2 linked regions of the Crateriforma spongiae genome follow. Each later gene encodes a partner of the first gene's protein in a complex. Links are inferred from orthologs where the notes say so. Each region holds a gene or a part of one and is shown on either strand. Other genes may lie near its edges. The genes, in order: carA and carB.

The links.
Region 2: the proteins of carA (region 1) and carB are in contact, whole or in part, in a solved structure (PDB 1KEE), measured with the Escherichia coli proteins. The link is inferred for Crateriforma spongiae from one-to-one orthologs.

The regions. Positions count from the first base shown.
Region 1 is NZ_JAAXMS010000003.1:176,541-185,256, reverse strand. Bases 2,838-5,776 are described here. They hold carA (glutamine-hydrolyzing carbamoyl-phosphate synthase small subunit), read left to right. Parts: upstream 2,838-3,709; coding sequence 3,710-4,843; downstream 4,844-5,776. Other genes in these bases: HFP54_RS08755 (1,4-dihydroxy-6-naphtoate synthase), read left to right, coding at 5,728-5,776; mqnB (futalosine hydrolase), read left to right, coding at 4,914-5,612; HFP54_RS08770 (tetratricopeptide repeat protein), read left to right, coding at 2,838-3,477. Also shown: HFP54_RS08775 (DUF1501 domain-containing protein), read left to right, coding at 1-1,388; more of HFP54_RS08770, read left to right, coding at 1,633-2,837; more of HFP54_RS08755, read left to right, coding at 5,777-6,603; HFP54_RS08750 (ABC transporter permease), read left to right, coding at 6,690-8,716. UniProt on the Escherichia coli protein: Small subunit of the glutamine-dependent carbamoyl phosphate synthetase (CPSase).
Region 2 is NZ_JAAXMS010000008.1:16,273-25,854, forward strand. The notes cover bases 4,798-8,602. They hold carB (carbamoyl-phosphate synthase large subunit), read right to left. Parts: upstream 8,250-8,602; coding sequence 4,998-8,249; downstream 4,798-4,997. Outside these bases: HFP54_RS19900 (glycoside hydrolase family 140 protein), read right to left, coding at 1-955; HFP54_RS19910 (rhomboid family intramembrane serine protease), read right to left, coding at 1,275-2,234; HFP54_RS19915 (sigma-54-dependent transcriptional regulator), read right to left, coding at 2,297-3,736; HFP54_RS19925 (sulfatase), read left to right, coding at 8,635-9,582. UniProt on the Escherichia coli protein: Large subunit of the glutamine-dependent carbamoyl phosphate synthetase (CPSase).

The sequences.
Region 1 (8,716 bases):
CAACCGCGGGTATTGGGGCCGCCGCTTTGGCGCACCTGGTCGACGGTGACGTCGCCGATGCGTCCAGTGACGACGACGAACGAGGCGAAAAACGCCCCGGGTTTGGGACGGCCAAGCGGGTCATTTACCTGCATATGACCGGATCGCCGCCGAACCTGGACCTGTTCGATTACAAACCTGCACTCCAGCAGCGTGACGGTCAAGATTGTCCGGATTCGTTCTTGGCCGGCCGCGAATTCGCCTTCACCACCGGCGTTCCCAAACTGATGGGCACGCCACGTCAGTGGAAACGAGTCGGCAAGTGTGGGATGTGGATGTCCGACGCGATTGAAAAACTGCACGACGTCGCCGATGACCTGTGTGTGGTGCATTCAATGCACACCGACCAATTCAATCATGCGCCCGCCGAATTGTTGGTCTACACCGGATCGCCGCGCCCCGGTCGCCCGTCGATGGGATCGTGGGTGACGTACGGCCTGGGCAGCGAAAACGAGAACCTGCCCGGCTTTGTGGTGTTGATCAGCAGCGGAGTCCAACCCAATGGCGGCAAAGCGTCCTTCGGAAGCGGTTTTCTGCCGTCGGTGTACCAGGGCGTTCAATGTCGCAGCCAAGGCGATCCCGTTCTGTATTCCTCTGACCCGCCGGGGATGCCAAGATCGATCCGTCGTGCCAGCCTGGACTTGTTGGGCGAACTGAACCAGATTCAAGCAGCCGAGATGGGGCACCCGGAAACGACGACCCGAATCTCGCAATACGAGCTGGCCTTTCGGATGCAAACGGCGGTCCCCGAAGTGATGGACATTCGCCAGGAAAGCCAAGCGACGCTGGATCAATACGGGGCGCGGCCCGGTGAATCCAGCTTGGCCAACAATTGCCTGCTGGCACGACGGTTGGTGGAATCCGGCGTCCGCTTTGTGCAGTTGTTCGACTGGGGCTGGGACTTCCACGGCACCGGTGAAGCGACGGGGCTGACCAAAGGATTGACCGAAAAATGTGCCACGATGGATCGGCCGGTCGCCGCGTTGATCCAAGATCTGAAACAACGTGGCTTGCTGGATGAAACGTTGGTGATCTGGGGCGGCGAATTCGGCAGGACTCCGTTCCGCGAAGGCCGAACATCCGGCAGCAAGATTCTGGGTCGCGATCACTACCCCGATGCGTTCACCATGTGGATGGCCGGCGGCGGTGTCAAAGGCGGTTTCGAATACGGCCAGTCGGACGAACTGGGATTTGGCGTCACCGAACATCCCGTGCACGTTCATGATTTCCAGGCGACCGTGCTGCACCTACTGGGCATCGATCACGAACGATTGACCTATCGGTTCCAAGGGCGTGATTTTCGCTTGACTGATGTTCACGGCAACGTGGTGACGCCGGTCCTGGCCTGAGACGCATCCGCGCCTGCCCAAGTAATCGTCTTCGCCCGGCTTGCCGGATCGGTCATAATGTGCCGGCCCGTTCGTTGCCGGTTCCTTGCGCAGACGACATGTCGATGTGACTTGTCCCGATCCGCCGCGAACGCTTAGCCAATACCGATCGAACACTACTTCCCTTTTGGGTGACTTCATGCCAACGCGATCCGGCCACCAGCGAAGCGACTTTCCGAACGTCCCAATCCCCTCAGCGACCACGATGATGTTTCGTGACGTCCGAGCTTGCCTGATGGTGACGTTGTTGGGTGGGCTGGTTTGTGTTGCCGCCCCGGCGGTGGCTCAAGAAGCGGGAACTCAGGACGACACCGGCGCGCAGGCCAACGACAGCGGGCAAGCCGATGACGGTGCGATCCAAATCGATCCCCTGCCGTCGCTGGACACCGCCCAAGATCCGGGCCAAGCCGATTTGGATGAAGCCGTTTCCAAACGGATCGACGCCAAAACGGCCGCTGAACTGGAATCCGTCGCCGCATTGTTGGAATCGGCGTTGTCCAAGGGCCTGGGCGATGAAAACAGCCGCTTTGCCAAGCAAATGCTGGGCAGCGTTCAGCTGCAACTGGGCCAAGGACTGTTCGGAGCCATGATGCGAGGCGCCGGCGGGAACGCGGCGGCGGTTCGTTTGGAAGCCCTCGAGCTTTTGAAGAAGGCAGTCGAAAACGATGACCAACTTGCCGACGCTCACGTCTTGATCGCCCAGTTAAATTCCCCCGCGGTGTTCCCCGACGCCGACGGCGCGCTGGCGGTCCGGTCGATCACCAAGGCGATCAAGCTGTACGAAGACGACCCCAAGAAACAAAGCACCATGTTGGCGATGCGTGCGGGTCTGCGTGATGATCCGGAGAAGCAGATCAGGGACTTGAACCGAGCCTTGAAGCTGGACCCGAAGAACACCAAAGCATTTCAAGCCAGAATCGTGCTGCGACTGGGTGATGGCCAAATCGACAAAGCCGTTGCCGACGTCCGTGAAATCTTGGACGACCAGCCGATGAACTTGGCGATCGTCGCGGCGGCCGTCGAACAATTGATGGATGCCGATCGCGATGACGAGGCGGTCGAACTGCTGACCGAAGCGATCGAAAAGCAGGCTTCGGACAACGACATTTTGGAACGTCTGTATCGAATCCGTTCACGAGTCCACACCAAACGACTGGATCAAGAATCAGCGATCGCCGACTTGAACAAATCGATTGAACTGCGTCCGGGCGACCCGCGCAAGCTGATCGAATTGGCCCAGCGTTGCTTGGAGAACGAAGATGTCACGGCGGCCAAGGGTTACGTGCAAGACGCGATCAACCTGAACCCGCGGGTGGCCGACTTGCCCGAAACGATCTTGGTCCAGTTCTTGATCGCATCCCAAGAGAAACGAATTCCCGATGCCATCAACGAAGTCAAAAAACTGATTGAATTCCAGAAAGACGATCCGCAACGCCAAGCGTTCTGGCAGGAACAATTGGGCCAGCTTTACATGGTGGACGACCGCCCGCGTCAGGCAATCGATGTCTTCGAACAGATTTTGGAAATCCAACCTGAAAACACCAACGCCCTGCGATCGCGCGGCGACGCGTTGCTGGCGATCGGCGAACATCAAACGGCGATCCGAGACTACGAAGACGCTTTGAAAATCTTGCAGACTTCGGACACCGGACCGGCCGAAAAGCTGAAGTCGACCGATATGGTGGCCCCGGATTACGCCGGCTTGATGAACAACTTGGCGTGGGTCCTGGCGACCAGCCCCAAAGACGATGTTCGTGATGGCCAGCGAGCCTTGGAATTGGCACGCCAAGCGGCACGACTGACGGATTACCAAAAGCCCCACATCCTGAGCACGCTGGCGGCCGCCCATGCCGAATCGGGAGACATCCCCAAGGCGATCGAATACAGCCAAGCCGCCGTCGACTTGGGGGCCGCCCAAGAAAACGACCAGCTGGAACAATTGCAGGAAGAATTGGATTCCTATCGCGCGGGCGACCCATGGCGTGAAAAACAGGAAACAGAAGAAAACGAAAAACCGATTCTGAGCGCCGAAGACCTGATCGACATTTAACGGCCGGATCAGCCTAACGGCGAACCATCGGCCGCTAGAGCGGTTCGCCGTGGGTCACCGGATCGGGCGCGAACGTTTTTGCCACATTCGCGTCCCAACCACCGGCCGCGATCCTTCGATAAATCGCGATTGTCTGTTAGAACGTGATATCAGTACGCGCCGGGCCACGGTGTGATACGAGACCGTGGCCGCGTCTGAACAAAATCGAGAGATCCCACGCGAGAGCTATTGCATGCCGATCACCGCCAAACTGGCCTTGGAAGACGGTTCCGTGTTCCCCGGCCAAGCCTTCGGAGCCGAAGGCGAAGTCACCGGTGAAGTCGTTTTCAACACCGCAATGACGGGGTATCAGGAAATCCTGACCGACCCCAGCTATGCCGGCCAGATCGTCACAATGACGTATCCGGAAATCGGCAACTACGGCACCAACACGGTCGACATCGAACATCATCGTCCGTCGTTGTCGGGATTCGTCATTCGATCCGAAAGCCGAATCCACAGCAATTATCGCAGCGAAGCGGCGCTGTCGGACTTCTTGAAACAGAACAACATCATCGGCATCAGCGGGATCGATACCCGCGCGTTGGTTCGTCGCATTCGCATCGAAGGTGCCATGCGAGGCGTTCTGTCGACCACCGATTTGGACGACGCCAGCTTGGTCGCCAAAGCCAAGGCCAGCGAAAGCTTGGTCGGCCGTGACCTGGCCAAGACCGTGATGCCCGCACAGGGGGTCCAGTGGGACGACCAGTTGCACGAATGGATCACCGTCGATGAAGCCGGCCAGCAACCATCGGGCGACCAGCCGCACGTGGTCTGCATGGACTTTGGCATGAAGTGGAACATCCCGCGGCACCTGCGTTCGCGTGGCAACCGCGTGACCATCGTCCGTGGTGATGTGTCAGCCGATGAGATTTTGGCACTCAAGCCGGACGGGCTGTTCATTTCCAACGGGCCGGGCGATCCGGAACCGCTGTCGTATGCGAAACAAACGATTTCGGAATTGGTCGACAAGATGCCGGTGTTCGGCATTTGCTTGGGGCACCAATTGCTTTCGCTGGCTTGTGGCGCCCAAACCTACAAGCTGAAATTCGGACACCGTGGTGTGAACCAACCGGTGCTGGATTTGACGACCGGCAAAGTCGAGATCACGACACAAAACCACGGCTTTGCGGTGGACGAAAAATCGTTGCCGGATTGCCTGGAAATCACTCACCGGCATTTGAACGATGACACCGTTGCCGGCGTTCGACACAAGACGTTGCCGGCGTTCAGTGTGCAATATCACCCCGAGGCATCGTCGGGTCCGCACGACAGTCACTATCTGTTCGAACGATTTCAATCCAGCCTCAGCGGGTCGCCGGCTTGACCCTGCTCTGGTGATCCTCCACCAGCGGTCGTCCCACGTTGTTGCGGTGCCGACCGCGGAGTCTATCTGAATGAGCATCCTGGTCCTGGTGCCCACGTCGGCGGAATACCGGATGGTCGATTGGCCGGCCATCCGCAAATCAGCAGGAGGTGATTTCACCACCGCCATCTGTGGTTTCGGCTTGGCCGCCGCGGGCATCGGCGCCATGCGACTGTTGGCCGAACAAACGCCTGACCATGTCTTTCTGGTCGGTCTGGCCGGCGGATTCGTCACAGAACCTGATGCCGACCCTCCGGCAATCAAGGTCGGTGATGCGGTCGTTTTTCATCGCGTGACCTGTCACGGCATCGGTGCGGGTGTCGACATGGCCGCGGCCCCCGATCAATTCTTGTCAGCAGATCAGATGGGATGGCCGCATCTGGAAATGGATGGCTCGGCCGTCACCGACCGACTGGATTTGGTCGTGCCCGATGCGGACGCCCGAGCGATGGGCCGACAGAAAACACTGCTGTCGGTAACCGCAGCATCGTCATCCCCGGACCACGCCCGGTGGCGGCGGAACACTTACCCGGATGCCGTCGCCGAAGACATGGAAGGCTTCGCCGTCGCGGTCGCTTGTCGGGTCAGCCAAGTTCCACTGACAATCGTGCGTGGCATCAGCAATCCGGTCGGAAACCGCGACACTCGAACGTGGCAGACCGCACCCGCGATGCACGTGGCGGCCCATCGTGTTGCCGAGTTGATCGCGGGTCTAGAATCAAACGTCTGAATCGGCCGCACGTCCTTCGCGGCAAAGCCGGGTCAGCCGCTTCAAACCGTCTCAGGCGGCTCTTTGTGACTCTTGCCGCACACACATCACGCACACGCAAACCGTTCCAAACAACATGGGCCACCGTATCCACATCGGCATTTCGACGTGTCCGAACGACACGTTCGCATTCGACGCGTTGATGCGGAACTTGGTGGACACCCGAGGCTTGGATTTCCATTTTGAACTGCTAGACATCCAACAACTGAACGACGCTTTGCGGGCGGGACGCTTTGATGTCGCCAAAACCAGCTTTCATGCCGCTTTGTTGTTGGCGGATCAATTGCGTGTCTTGCCATCCGGTTCGGCGTTGGGATTTGGCGTCGGCCCGCTGTTGTTGGCAGCGCGGGACGGTGCCGTTCCCCGCAATGCATCACAGCGGACACTGTGCCCGGGAAGCGATACCACCGCGACGCTGTTGATGCGGATTTTTTATCCGTCGACGACACAGATCGACCATGTGGTCTTTTCCCAAATCATGCCAGACCTGAAGTCAGGGAAAGCGGATTTCGGCGTCTGCATCCACGAGGGTCGATTCACTTGGCAGAACGAAGGGCTGCACCTGGTGGAAGACCTGGGTCAACGCTGGGAAGGCGAAACGAAGTGCCCGTTGCCTCTGGGCGGATTGGTGGCCAGGCGGTCGCTGGACGACGAAGTGACGGGGCGGATCCAAGAGTGCATTGCCGATTCCATCCGTTGGGGGCTTACCCATCGCGACGAAACGCTGCCGACCATGCGTCGCTATGCCCAGGAATTCGATGATGCGGTCTTGATGCAGCACGTCGATTTGTACGTCAACGACTGGACGGTGGACTTGGGGACGGTCGGTCGCCAAGCCCTGGCCACCCTTTCGACCTTGGCTCGCCGATCCGGTATCGTTGGCGACGACGCCCCACCGATCGAAGTGTTCGAATCCACCGACACTCGCCCGATGCTGCCCGCAAAAGACTAGCCTTGTGGGAATCCTTTGATCGGGAAAATTCGATCGATCGTCATCGCCATTTATCATCTGCGCCACCAACACACGAACCTGCCGCCATGAACACAACCGCCTCGGTCCCGTCCGGCAAGACCGGCCTTGGTGTGTGGCACATGCGTTTGGCATCGCTGTGGTATCGCGGCCGTGTTTCGATCGCTTTGGCGTTGGGTGTGGCCATCGCAACGGCGGTCATCGTGGGTGCTTTGCTGGTCGGCGATTCGATGCGTGGCAGTTTGCGTGCGTTAACGCTGCAGCGACTGGGTTCGATCGACACCATCGTGTCGCCGGGTCACTTTTTTACCGCCGATGAAATCGTGGATTCGTCGATCGGCGCCCAAGCAGTCTTTCTGTTCCCGGCGGGCGTCGCTGAATCGCAACCGTCCGACGATGAACCGGCACGCCGCAGCGGATCCGTTCAAATCCTTGGCATCACGCCATCTTTTTGGAAGCTAGGCGAACCATCTGATGCACCGGAGACCAATCCCGACGATCAGTCCGTTGTGTTGAACCGTGCCTGCGCCGATGAACTCGGGGTCGGTGTGGGCGATCAAATCACGATTCGGCTGCCCATCGAAAGTGCCGTCCCCGCCGACAGCCCGCTGGGCCGGCGCGAATCCGAAACCGAGGGACTGCCACGCATGACGGTTGCCGCGATCGTCGACAACCGCGGGCTGGGCCGTTTTTCTTTGTCGGCCAGCCAGTCCACGCCGCTGTGTGCCTACCTGAAACGTGAATTGATCGCGGACGTTCTTGACCGACCGGGCGCCGCAAATCTGCTTTTGTCACCCGAACCTCTGACGCGGGACGATTTGAGTTTGGATCTGGGTGACCTCGGGCTGAAGCTTTCACGCGTCACCGCGATTCAGCCTCAAAACGCCGAACCGGATGCGGAACCTGTTTTTCAATACGATTCGCTGACCAGCGAGCAGTTGTTGATCGATGACGTGATCGTCAACGCCGTCACCGATGCTATCCCCGGCGCGGCAACGCCGGTGATGACCTATCTGGCCAATGCGATTGAAAAGCTGGATGACGCAGGCAATGTCGTCGCGTCGGTTCCGTACAGCATCATCACGGCGATTGATTCGACGGAATCACTGCCGCTGGATTACGAAAGCGAAACGAGCCCGACCGCATCGGCGCCGGAAAACAGCGACACGGCGACGGATTCACGACCGTCGCCGATTGTCATCAATGATTGGGCCGCCGACCGACTGAACGCGAAGGTCGGAGATCGTTTGCGGATCGCCTACTACGAACCGGAGGTCGATCGCGGCCGTGAAGTGGAGCGTTATTTTCCGGCGGTGGTGACACAGATCGTCCCGATCACGCGTCCGTCCCGACCTTACCGCCGCAATCGTGACGCGGTGTATGACGATCCACCGACGGTGTACAACGACCCGGACCTGACGCCGACGGTCCCAGGCGTGACCGACCAAGAATCGATCAGCGATTGGGATTTGCCATTCGAACTGGAACGAAAGATTGAACCGGAGGACGACACCTACTGGAACGAGCACCGATTGACCCCCAAGGCGTTTATCCCGTTGAAGGTCGGTCGACGTTACTTCGCCAGCCGATTCGGTAAGACCACCAGCCTGCGAATCGCGCCCGACCCGCCGCTAAGTGAACCGGAATTGAAATCCCGCATTGATGCGGCCGTCCTGAAAGTCGCCGACCAGGTCGGATGGCGGCCGATTCCGATCCGCAGCGAACAGTTGAGTGCATCTCGCGGCACGACACCGTTTGACGCGTTGTTTCTGTCGCTCAGTTTTTTCGTCATCGCCGCCGCATTGATGTTGATCGCGATGTTGTTCCGCTTGGGCCTGGGCGAACGCTTGAAAGAATTGGGAACTCTGTTGGCCGTCGGTTGGCAGCAACCCCAAGTCTCTCGTCTGATCTTGGGCGAAGGCTTGCTGGTCGCAGCGATGGGCGTGCTGATCGGAATCGCGGGCGGCTTCGCCTACGCCTGGCTGGTCCTTTGGGGGCTGCGCACGGCATGGGTGGGCGCGGTGACGGTTCCGTTTCTGCGATTCGATTGGACACCGACCAGCCTTGCCATCGGCGGGATATCCGGCTTCGCCGT
Region 2 (9,582 bases), on another replicon or contig:
GGCCACATGCGCCGGACATCATGGCCCACCAAGCCGCTTGACGAACATCGTCGTCATCGAACCGGTCGTCCGGATTCATCCCCTTCAGGTAGAAGCCCACCGGGATGCGTTCATAGCGTGGTTCGCCGTCAAGCGTCGGTTTGACCGGACGAAGATCATAGTCGTGTTGGATGAAGCGACCGTTGTCATGATCTCTGGCCGCATGAGAAGACTGGATCATGTTGAAATCCAACCAAGTTGCGTTGTGGAAATAGTCGGATGATCGTCCTGGCCCACGCGGATGGAACGTGATCAGGTGATATCCTTGGTCACCTTCATGCAAACCTTGGGCCATCGATTCGACGATCTGGCGGTCTTGATCGTTGTAGATGTTACGGTCCCCGCCCAAGATCCAAATGATGGGATCGGTGGCGTAGCGAGCAGCGATCCAACGACCATATTGCCTGGCATTGTCCACATCGAAAACGCGTGACTTTCCGCCGCCCATGCTGGACCAATGACTGCCCCAAGTCGGCAACATGCCGATCACAAGACCTCGTTTCGCGGCGGCCTGGACCACATAATCGACATGGTCCCAGTAATCATCGTTGTTTCCAGGGCGGACGTCGGGACGCGCGGGATCCTTGTCCACCAGCGGTGTATGGCCATACGCGTTGGCAGTCCCCAAGCCGTCGCGTTCGGCCAAGACGACCGCTTGAATCACCGTGAAGCCTTTCGCCGCCCGGTCATCCAAATATCGTTCCGCTTCTTGGCGATCCAAACGGTGAAACAGCTCCCAAGCAGTATCGCCCAGATAGAAAAACGGCCGACCGTCGCTGTGCTGCAGCCAACGCCCCGATGGCGAGACTTGCAGTCGAGTGCGATTCGGATCGTCCTGTTCCTGCGCGATGCCGACACGAGCCGTCACAAGCAAGAGGACCGCCAACCCACATCCCGCCGACACCAAACTTTTCATCGGAACTGTTCCCATCACAGGTGCACTTGTTACCGCCTAGAAGCCCATCATGGCCGTCATGATAGCGTCGGCGAAACACGTTCATCACGTTGCAAGGTGCGACAGACAACGACGCGGTTTCGGAGACAACCGCAAGGCCACAGAAGACCTGAGAATCCAATACGCCCGGCGGGATTCGAACCCACAACCTTCGGCTCCGGAGGCCGACGCGCTATCCAATTGTGCCACGGGCGCGGTTGAATACTTTTGACAACGTAGTGTGACGGGCAACAACATGAAACGTCAAGCATCGGCCGGCCCATGTCTGGGGATCGCATCATCAGCTGATCGCGACGCCTTGCTTGGCGACCCAAAGCGCGATCACCCAACAAACGGAGATCAGCGACACGCCGATCCCCAGGGCTGCCCAGGTCACCAGTCGTGAATCCAACCAACGATCGGACACTCGCAGCAGCGGCAGGGCTAGGAAAAATCCCGCCACCATGCCTGCGGCGTGTGCGCCAACATCGGTGCGTTCGTCGCCGATGCCCAGGTAGCCGAACAGAATCAGCCCACAGATGACCGGCGCCCATCGCACCAGCGGACGCGTTTCCGATCCGCGCGGGGTCGAAACGACCGCGTGCGCCAAGATCACCCCCAACGCCGAAAACACCGCCGTCGATGCCCCGATCGAAACGTGTTCGGCCGGTCGCAGCAAGGCATTGATCCCGTTGCCCAAAGCACCGCCCAACAAGACGACCAACCAACCCGGACCGGCGCCCAGAATCCTAGATGCCATGAATCCGAACACCGAACCGTAAACCAAATTGGATCCGAGATGCCCCGGATCCACGTGAAGTGTCAGCGCGGTCACGGTTCGATACCACTGCCCGGCGATGACATCGGCAGCACTCATCTGCCCGGCCAAGTACCAGTCGTGTCCCAGAGCATGCTTGGCGGTCAGATAGGCAACCAACATCAATACCACGCAGTATACGACGACACCGAAAAGCGATCCGGTGCGAACGATGCTGGATGGTGCATCCACTGGCGACGACGGGTGACCGGTGGCCGATTCTTCGCGTTGGTACTCGCCCAGTTCGGCCAGCGCGCGTGGCGCGTCTTCGCTGCGAACGACCAGGTACCACGTCCGTTGCTGACGAACCAATTCGAACGGAATTCCGGTGGCGCCCAACACCAAGCGATATTCGGAACTGGTGGCGGAACATCGCGTTTGCGCGACGATCTCGTAACCCTCGGCCGGTTGGAACACGTGACAGCCTTTTGCAATTCGGTCCATGAATGAAAGGGTCGGACGCCATCCCCTGACATCCCCCGATCGCCGACATCAACGGCCTGGCGTCAGGCTTCTTCGTCGTTCTTGTATTGGTCCAATCGACGGTACAGGGTTCGTGCACCGATACCCAAAATCTTGGCGGCTTCTTCGCGGTTGTCGCCGGTCAGCTTCAACGTCTCCTCGATCGCCCACCGTTCGATCTGGCTGAGCGGTTGGCCGATCAAGTCACTTGGACCGCCGGAGGCGACGACGATTTCGCCGGAATCATCCTGGCCTTCGCCCATCAATTCCGGCGGCAAGTCGTCAACATCCAATGACTGATCGGTATCCAGGACCACCATGGTTTCGACGAAATTGCGCAATTGGCGTACGTTCCCGGGCCAGTCGTACGCAAAGAAACGTTTGGTCACCGCGGGAGTGAAGTGTGCGGTGGATTTGTCGTGGCGTCGCAAGAAATACTTGCGGAAGTGATCCATCAACGGAATCACGTCGTCGCGTCGGTCGCGAAGCGGGGGCAGTTCCACGGTCACGACCTTCAGCCGGAAATACAAGTCGTTGCGGAACGTTCCGGCTTCGACCATTTCCTCCAGCGGCCGGTTGGTAGCACTGACCAGACGCACGTTGACTTTGATCGGTTTATTGTCACCGACGCGGGTGATCTGACTTTCTTCCAACACCCGCAGCAGTTTGATCTGCGTGCTCATCGGCATATCGCCGACTTCGTCCAGAAACAGTGTGCCGCCGTTGGCGTACTGGAAAGCGCCTTCGCGATCGGACACCGCATCGGTGAAGGAACCTTTGACGTGGCCGAACAACTCGCTTTCGACCAACTGTTCGCTGACCGCACGTGTGTTGATGGCGACGATCCGTTTGTTCCGGCGGGGGCTGTTTTGATGAATCGCCTGGGCGATCATCTCCTTGCCGGTCCCGCTTTCGCCGGTGATCAACACGGTGGCATCGGTGGCCGCAATGCGTCGCAGACGATCGATGACCGTCTGCATCTTCTTGCTGGTATAGATGATGCCTTCGAAGCCGAAACGTTCGTCCAAACGCTGCCGCAGTTCGGTGTTTTGACGTTTCAGCCCGACCTGTTCGGCCGCCTTGGCCACGATCGCACGCAACCGGTTGGGCGTGATCGGTTTCTCTAAGAAATTGAACGCACCGATTTGCATCGCTTCGACGGCGACGGGCACGGTGGCATGGCCGGTGACCATGATGACTTCGCTGTCGGGCAGTTTTTGCCGCGCGAGCGAAAGGATCTGCATCCCGTCGACATCGTTCATCACCATGTCGGTCACGATGATGTCGTACACATCGCTTTCAATCCGCTTGGCCGCTTCCGGACCACTGGTGGCGACATCGCACTGGTACCCGACCTTTTCCAAACTGTCCGTCATCGCACGAGCGTGCGCCGCTTCGTTGTCGACGACCAACAAACGTAAATTGGACGGGTCGATCGATGGCTGATCAGATTCGGCGTCGGAGGCGTCCGTCTTCTTTGACATGTCGTCGTCAAGCAAATCGAGCGGGTAAGAAAAATCGGGTGGATCGAACCGATCAGCTTACGACAATCTGTGACGGCTTAGAACCATCGTGACGCCCCAGCGCCAGCCGACCATCGGATCAGGTCCGGGGCGTCCCGATCAGCGATTTTCCGACCTGTGGGCGCATAAAAAAACGGACCGCGATTCAAACCGCCGGCCCGTTTATTTCGCTATTGGCGCCAAAGCCAATCCTGTGCCGATTAGTAGCAGCAAGGATCGGGGCAGCACGATTTGCGAGCGGCAAACTTTGCCTTCAGCTTCGCGAACAGTCCGCAGTGCTTCTTGGGAGCCGGGCAGCAGGTCGGAGCAGGTTCGCAGCAGACGGGCTCGGGAGCGCAAACCGGGGCGGGTTCGCAGCAAACGGGCTCAGGAGCACAAACCGGTGCGGGCTCGGGGCAGCAAACCGGCTCGGGAGCGCAAACTGGCTCAGGAGCACAAACCGGTGCCGGCTCGGGGCAGCAAACGGGCTCAGGAGCGCAAACCGGCTCGGGAGCACAAACAGGAGCAGGCTCGCAGCAAACCGGCTCGGGGCAGCAAGCGTCTTTCTTGCAGAACCGTCCGAACAAACCAGCGTCGGCTTGCGGGGCTGCGACGATGCTAGCGGCGACCAACAGGGTCAAGGCCATAATCGTTCGAATCATCTGATTCACTCTCTACACAAATGAAGTAGTGGAATGCCCGCCTAGCTGGCAAGCTGGGCAAAGTTTATGGATCGCACGGACTGCGTCAACCAAGGGCAACGGGGCAGTCCGCGAACTTTTTCGCTCACGCGATTCCTTCGCATCCGAACACTACCGCAGTGGATGCGACGCTAAATTGTCGCACCCCGCAGGTCGCCGTGCCCCAGCGCACATCGAATGCCGGATCCACCGCGGTCCGCTGTGACGGTTCGCGGCGCGCATTTGCACACGCCTTAATGGCATCCAAGGAGCCGAAAAACGGCCGAATCCCGACGCAGCTGACCGGGCATCTCGGACGCTGCAGCCGTGAATTTGCCCCCGCGATTGCCCCGAACACGAAGCCTCAGACACACCGGTCGGTACAAAATTTCGCGACCGTTCCGCGAAGCGGTTTTCGAAAGAATGGCTTCATAAAATGTCCGCACGACGCCGTGCCGAGTCGCGATACCGCATGTCGCCTGTTGAAAACCTGTCGCTCCGTTGCCGCGAACGGGCGTTGCCCGCACCTGCCAAGACGAACCGATTCTGAGGTTCGCGATGTCCTAGGATGCGCCGGCGTAGCGTTTCTGCAGCGATTCGACCTGGATCGGGTTTTCCCGCATGGCTTGCATCGCGTTGATCGCCGCTTCGGCTGCGGACAACGTCGTGATGCAGGGCACCCCGTACTGAACCGCCGCGGCACGAATTCGACCTTCGTCGGTTCGCGCTCCTTTGCCGCTGGGCGTGTTGACGATCAGCTGGACGTCGTCGTTCTTCAGGAAGTCGATCAGGTTCGGATGCCCTTCGGCCAGTTTCCGGACACGCGTGCACTGCACCCCGGCTTCATCCAGCCGCTGGGCGGTGCCTTCGGTCGCCAAAATTTCAAACCCGAGTTCACCAAGCCGCCGTCCCAAGTCGACCACGGCGTGTTTGTGCCGGGCGTTCAGGCTGAGGAAGACTTTGCCCGATTCGGGCAACACATTGCCGGCGGCGATTTGGCTTTTGGCAAACGCAATGGAAAACTGGTCGCTGATCCCCATGACTTCGCCGGTCGACCGCATTTCAGGTCCCAGGACAATGTCCACACCGGCAAACTTGCGGAACGGAAACACACTTTCTTTGATCGACACATGCTTGGGCACCGGTTGGTCCAGAATGCCTTGTTCCTTCAAGCTGATTCCGTTCATGACTTTGGTCGCAATGCCGGCGACGGGAACCCCCGTGGCTTTGGCAACGAAAGGCACGGTGCGGCTGGCCCGCGGATTGACTTCCAAGATATACAAGACCGGTTGGCCGTCTTCGGTTTTGACCGCGTATTGAATGTTCATCAGCCCGACGACGTTCATCCGCTTGGCTAACCGCACGGTGGCGTCACGAATTTCCGCGATCGTTTGTTCGGTCAAACTGAACGGCGGGATACAGCACGCCGAATCGCCACTGTGCACACCGGCTTCTTCGATGTGTTCCATGATTCCCATGATCACACAATCGGTGCCATCGCCGACCGCGTCGACATCGACTTCGATGGCGTCTTCCAGGAACGAGTCGATCAGCACGGGTTGTCCGTCGGCGACGATGAAGGCCTCGGCCACATATCGTTCGAACTGTGACTGGTCATAACAGATTTCCATCGCCCGACCGCCCAGAACAAAGCTGGGACGCACCAGGGCCGGATAGCCGATGCGTTTGGCTTCGCGTTTGGCTTCGGACATGTTTCGTGCGATGCCCGAGGGCGGCTGGCGCAAGCCCAATTCTTCGATCAGTTGTTGGAACAGTTCGCGATCCTCGGCCGCCTCGATCGTATCGACGCTGGTTCCGATGATCGGAACGCCGGCGGTTTGCAGCCCGCGGGCCAGGTTCAACGGTGTTTGACCGCCGAACTGTGCGATCACTCCGTCCGGCTCGGTCGCGTCGCAGATGTTCAACACGTCTTCGATGGTCAGCGGTTCAAAGAACAGGATGTCCGACGTGTCGTAGTCGGTACTGACCGTTTCCGGATTGCTGTTGACCATGATCGCTTCATAGCCGATGTCTTTGACGGCGAAGCTGGCGTGGCAACAACAGTAATCGAACTCGATTCCTTGGCCGATCCGGTTGGGACCACCGCCCAAGATCACGATCCGTTTCTTGTCCGATTTGCCGGGCAATTCGGTTTCGGTTTCATAGGTGCTGTAATAGTACGGCGTGTAGGCTTCGAATTCCGCCGCACACGTATCGACACTCTTGAAGACCGGCCGGACACCCAGTTCCAGGCGGCGTGCGCGGACCTTGACTTCGTTCGTACCGGTCAGCTTGGCCAGCTGGCGATCGGAGAAACCGTCGCGTTTGGCGTCACGCATTTGATCCGCGGTCAACGATTCCAACGATCCAACCGTGCCCAGCCATTCTTCGCGTTCAACGATTTGGGCAATGTGGTCCAAGAACCAGCGATCGATATGAGTCAGTTTGTAGATCTCATCGATCGTCATACCGGACTTCAGCGCATAACGAATGTGGAAAATTCGTTCGGCGCCGGGGACGGTCAACTTGGCTCGAATTTCATCGTTGCTCGGTTGGTCTTCGGTTCCCCAGAGGTCGCGTCCGTCGCAGCCAAGACCGAAGGCGCCGATCTCCAGACCACGCAGCGCTTTTTGAAGTGATTCTTTGAACGTCCGACCGATCGCCATCGTTTCGCCGACGCTTTTCATTTGCGTGGTCAGCGTGGCATCGGCGTCGGGAAATTTTTCGAACGCGAAACGCGGGATCTTCGTCACCACATAGTCGATCGTCGGTTCGAAACATGCTTTCGTTTTCTGGGTGATGTCGTTGGGGATTTCCCACAAGCGATAACCCACGGCAAGCTTGGCGGCAATCTTTGCGATCGGAAACCCCGTCGCTTTACTGGCCAGGGCACTGGACCGGCTGACCCGCGGGTTCATTTCAATGACGATCATCCGGCCGGTTTTCGGATTGATCGCGAACTGGACGTTACTGCCGCCCGTTTCGACGCCGATTTCACGCATCACCGCCAAGCTGGCGTCGCGCATCCGTTGGTATTCTTTGTCGGTCAGTGTTTGGGCCGGGGCGACGGTGATCGAATCACCGGTGTGGACGCCCATCGGGTCAAAGTTTTCGATACTGCAGATGATGACCACGTTGTCGTCCATGTCTCGGACGACTTCCATCTCGTATTCCTTCCAACCGATGATGGACTCTTCGATCAAGACCTCCGTCACCGGCGACTGGTCCAAACCGTTGCGGACCAGAGCGTCAAAATCGTCTTTGTTGTAGGCAATTGCCGAACCGCTGCCGCCCATCGTGAAGCTGGGCCGGACGACTGCGGGAAGCCCGACTTGTTCCATCGCCGCACGGGCCTCTTCCAAGGTGTGCACGGTGAAACCTTTGCAGACGTCCAAGCCGATCTTTTCCATCGCGGCCTTGAACTTGTCCCGCGCCTCGGCCTTGTCGATCACGTCGGCCCGAGCGCCGATCATTTCCACGCCGTACTTTTCCAGCACACCGTTGGCTTCCAGATCCATCGCCACGTTCAAACCGGTCTGACCGCCCAGTGTGGGCAGTAGAGCGTCGGGACGTTCCTTGGCGATGACCTTTTCCAAAACCTGCCAAGTCAACGGTTCGATATAGGTCGAATCCGCGGTGGCGGGGTCGGTCATGATGGTCGCGGGGTTACTGTTGACCAGAACCACCTCGTAACCCTCTTCGCGTAGGGCTTTACAGGCCTGGGTCCCGGAATAATCGAATTCGCAAGCCTGTCCAATGACAATGGGCCCGCTACCGATCAACAGAATTTTCTTGATGTCGTCGCGACGTGGCACAGAACACCTAAAATCAAAGCGAGAGATTGGTCGTGAAGACCAGCGGTATGCAAAATTCCGGGCAGGATATCACGCTACCCTATCCATTGCGTAGGGTGCGGACCGCGAACTGGCCGTCGACGGGCCGTTTCGCTCCGTTAGCCGTCTCTTGTCCGGGGCATCCCACCGGTTCGCCCCCGATTGCGCTGCTTTGGCCGAATTGACCGCTTGGGATCGAATCGTCCGGCTCGCCCCGATTGAACGAACAGCCATCAAATCGGCCGATAACCGACCGCAAACACCGGCGATTGCCTCCGACGCAGATCCATCGCGACGATATCGATCAACGTTGCCCAGCGGGCCCGCCGGGCAAAGCTGCCCCCCGTTCCACCCCGAGATTCCTGCCATGATCCAGATTCCCGCCACGTTTCTCCGAATCTCCGTCGCGACGCTGGCCGCTTTGAGCTGCCTTTGCGTGGGCCAAGCCGGGGCGGCCCAGCGGCCGTCCGACCGACCCAACATCTTGGTGATCTATCTGGACGATTTCGGTTGGCGAGACTGTGGATTCATGGGCAGCGATTTTTTCGAAACCCCGAACTTGGACCGGCTGGCCGAACAGGGCACCGTCTTCACCGACGCGTACGCGGGTGCGGCCAACTGTGCACCGTCTCGCGCCTGCTTGATGTCGGGCCAGTACACGCCACGTCACGAAATCTTCAACGTGGGAACCGGCCCGCGTGGTAAAGCCCAGCACCGACGATTGCTGCACGTCCCGGGCACCGACACGTTGCGCCCGTCCATCACGACATGGCCACAGCGTCTGCATGCGGCAGGCTACAAAACCGCATTGATGGGCAAGTGGCACCTGAGCGATGATCCGACCCAATATGGATTCGACATCAACGTCGGCGGTTCCCACTCGGGCAGCCCGCCAAAGGGATACTATCCGCCGCACCCGAACGCCCCCGGACTAGACGATGCACCGGAGGACGAGTACCTGACGGATCGATTGAGCGACGAAGCGGTCAAGTTCATCCGTCGCTCGGCCGATCAGACGTGGATGCTGTACCTGACGCACTTTGCCGTTCACACTCCGCTGATTGCCAAACGTGAACTGGTTGCCAAGTATGAATCGAAGCCAGCGGGTGAATTGCACCAACATGTTGCCATGGCGACGATGATCGAAGCGGTTGATCAAGGGATCGGTCGAATCATGCGCACGATCAACGAGCTCGATTTGGACCAAAACACGGTTGTCTTGTTTTCGTCGGACAACGGCGGATATGGTCCGGCCACCGACATGCATCCGCTGAAAGGATACAAAGGCACGTATTACGAAGGCGGAATCCGTGTG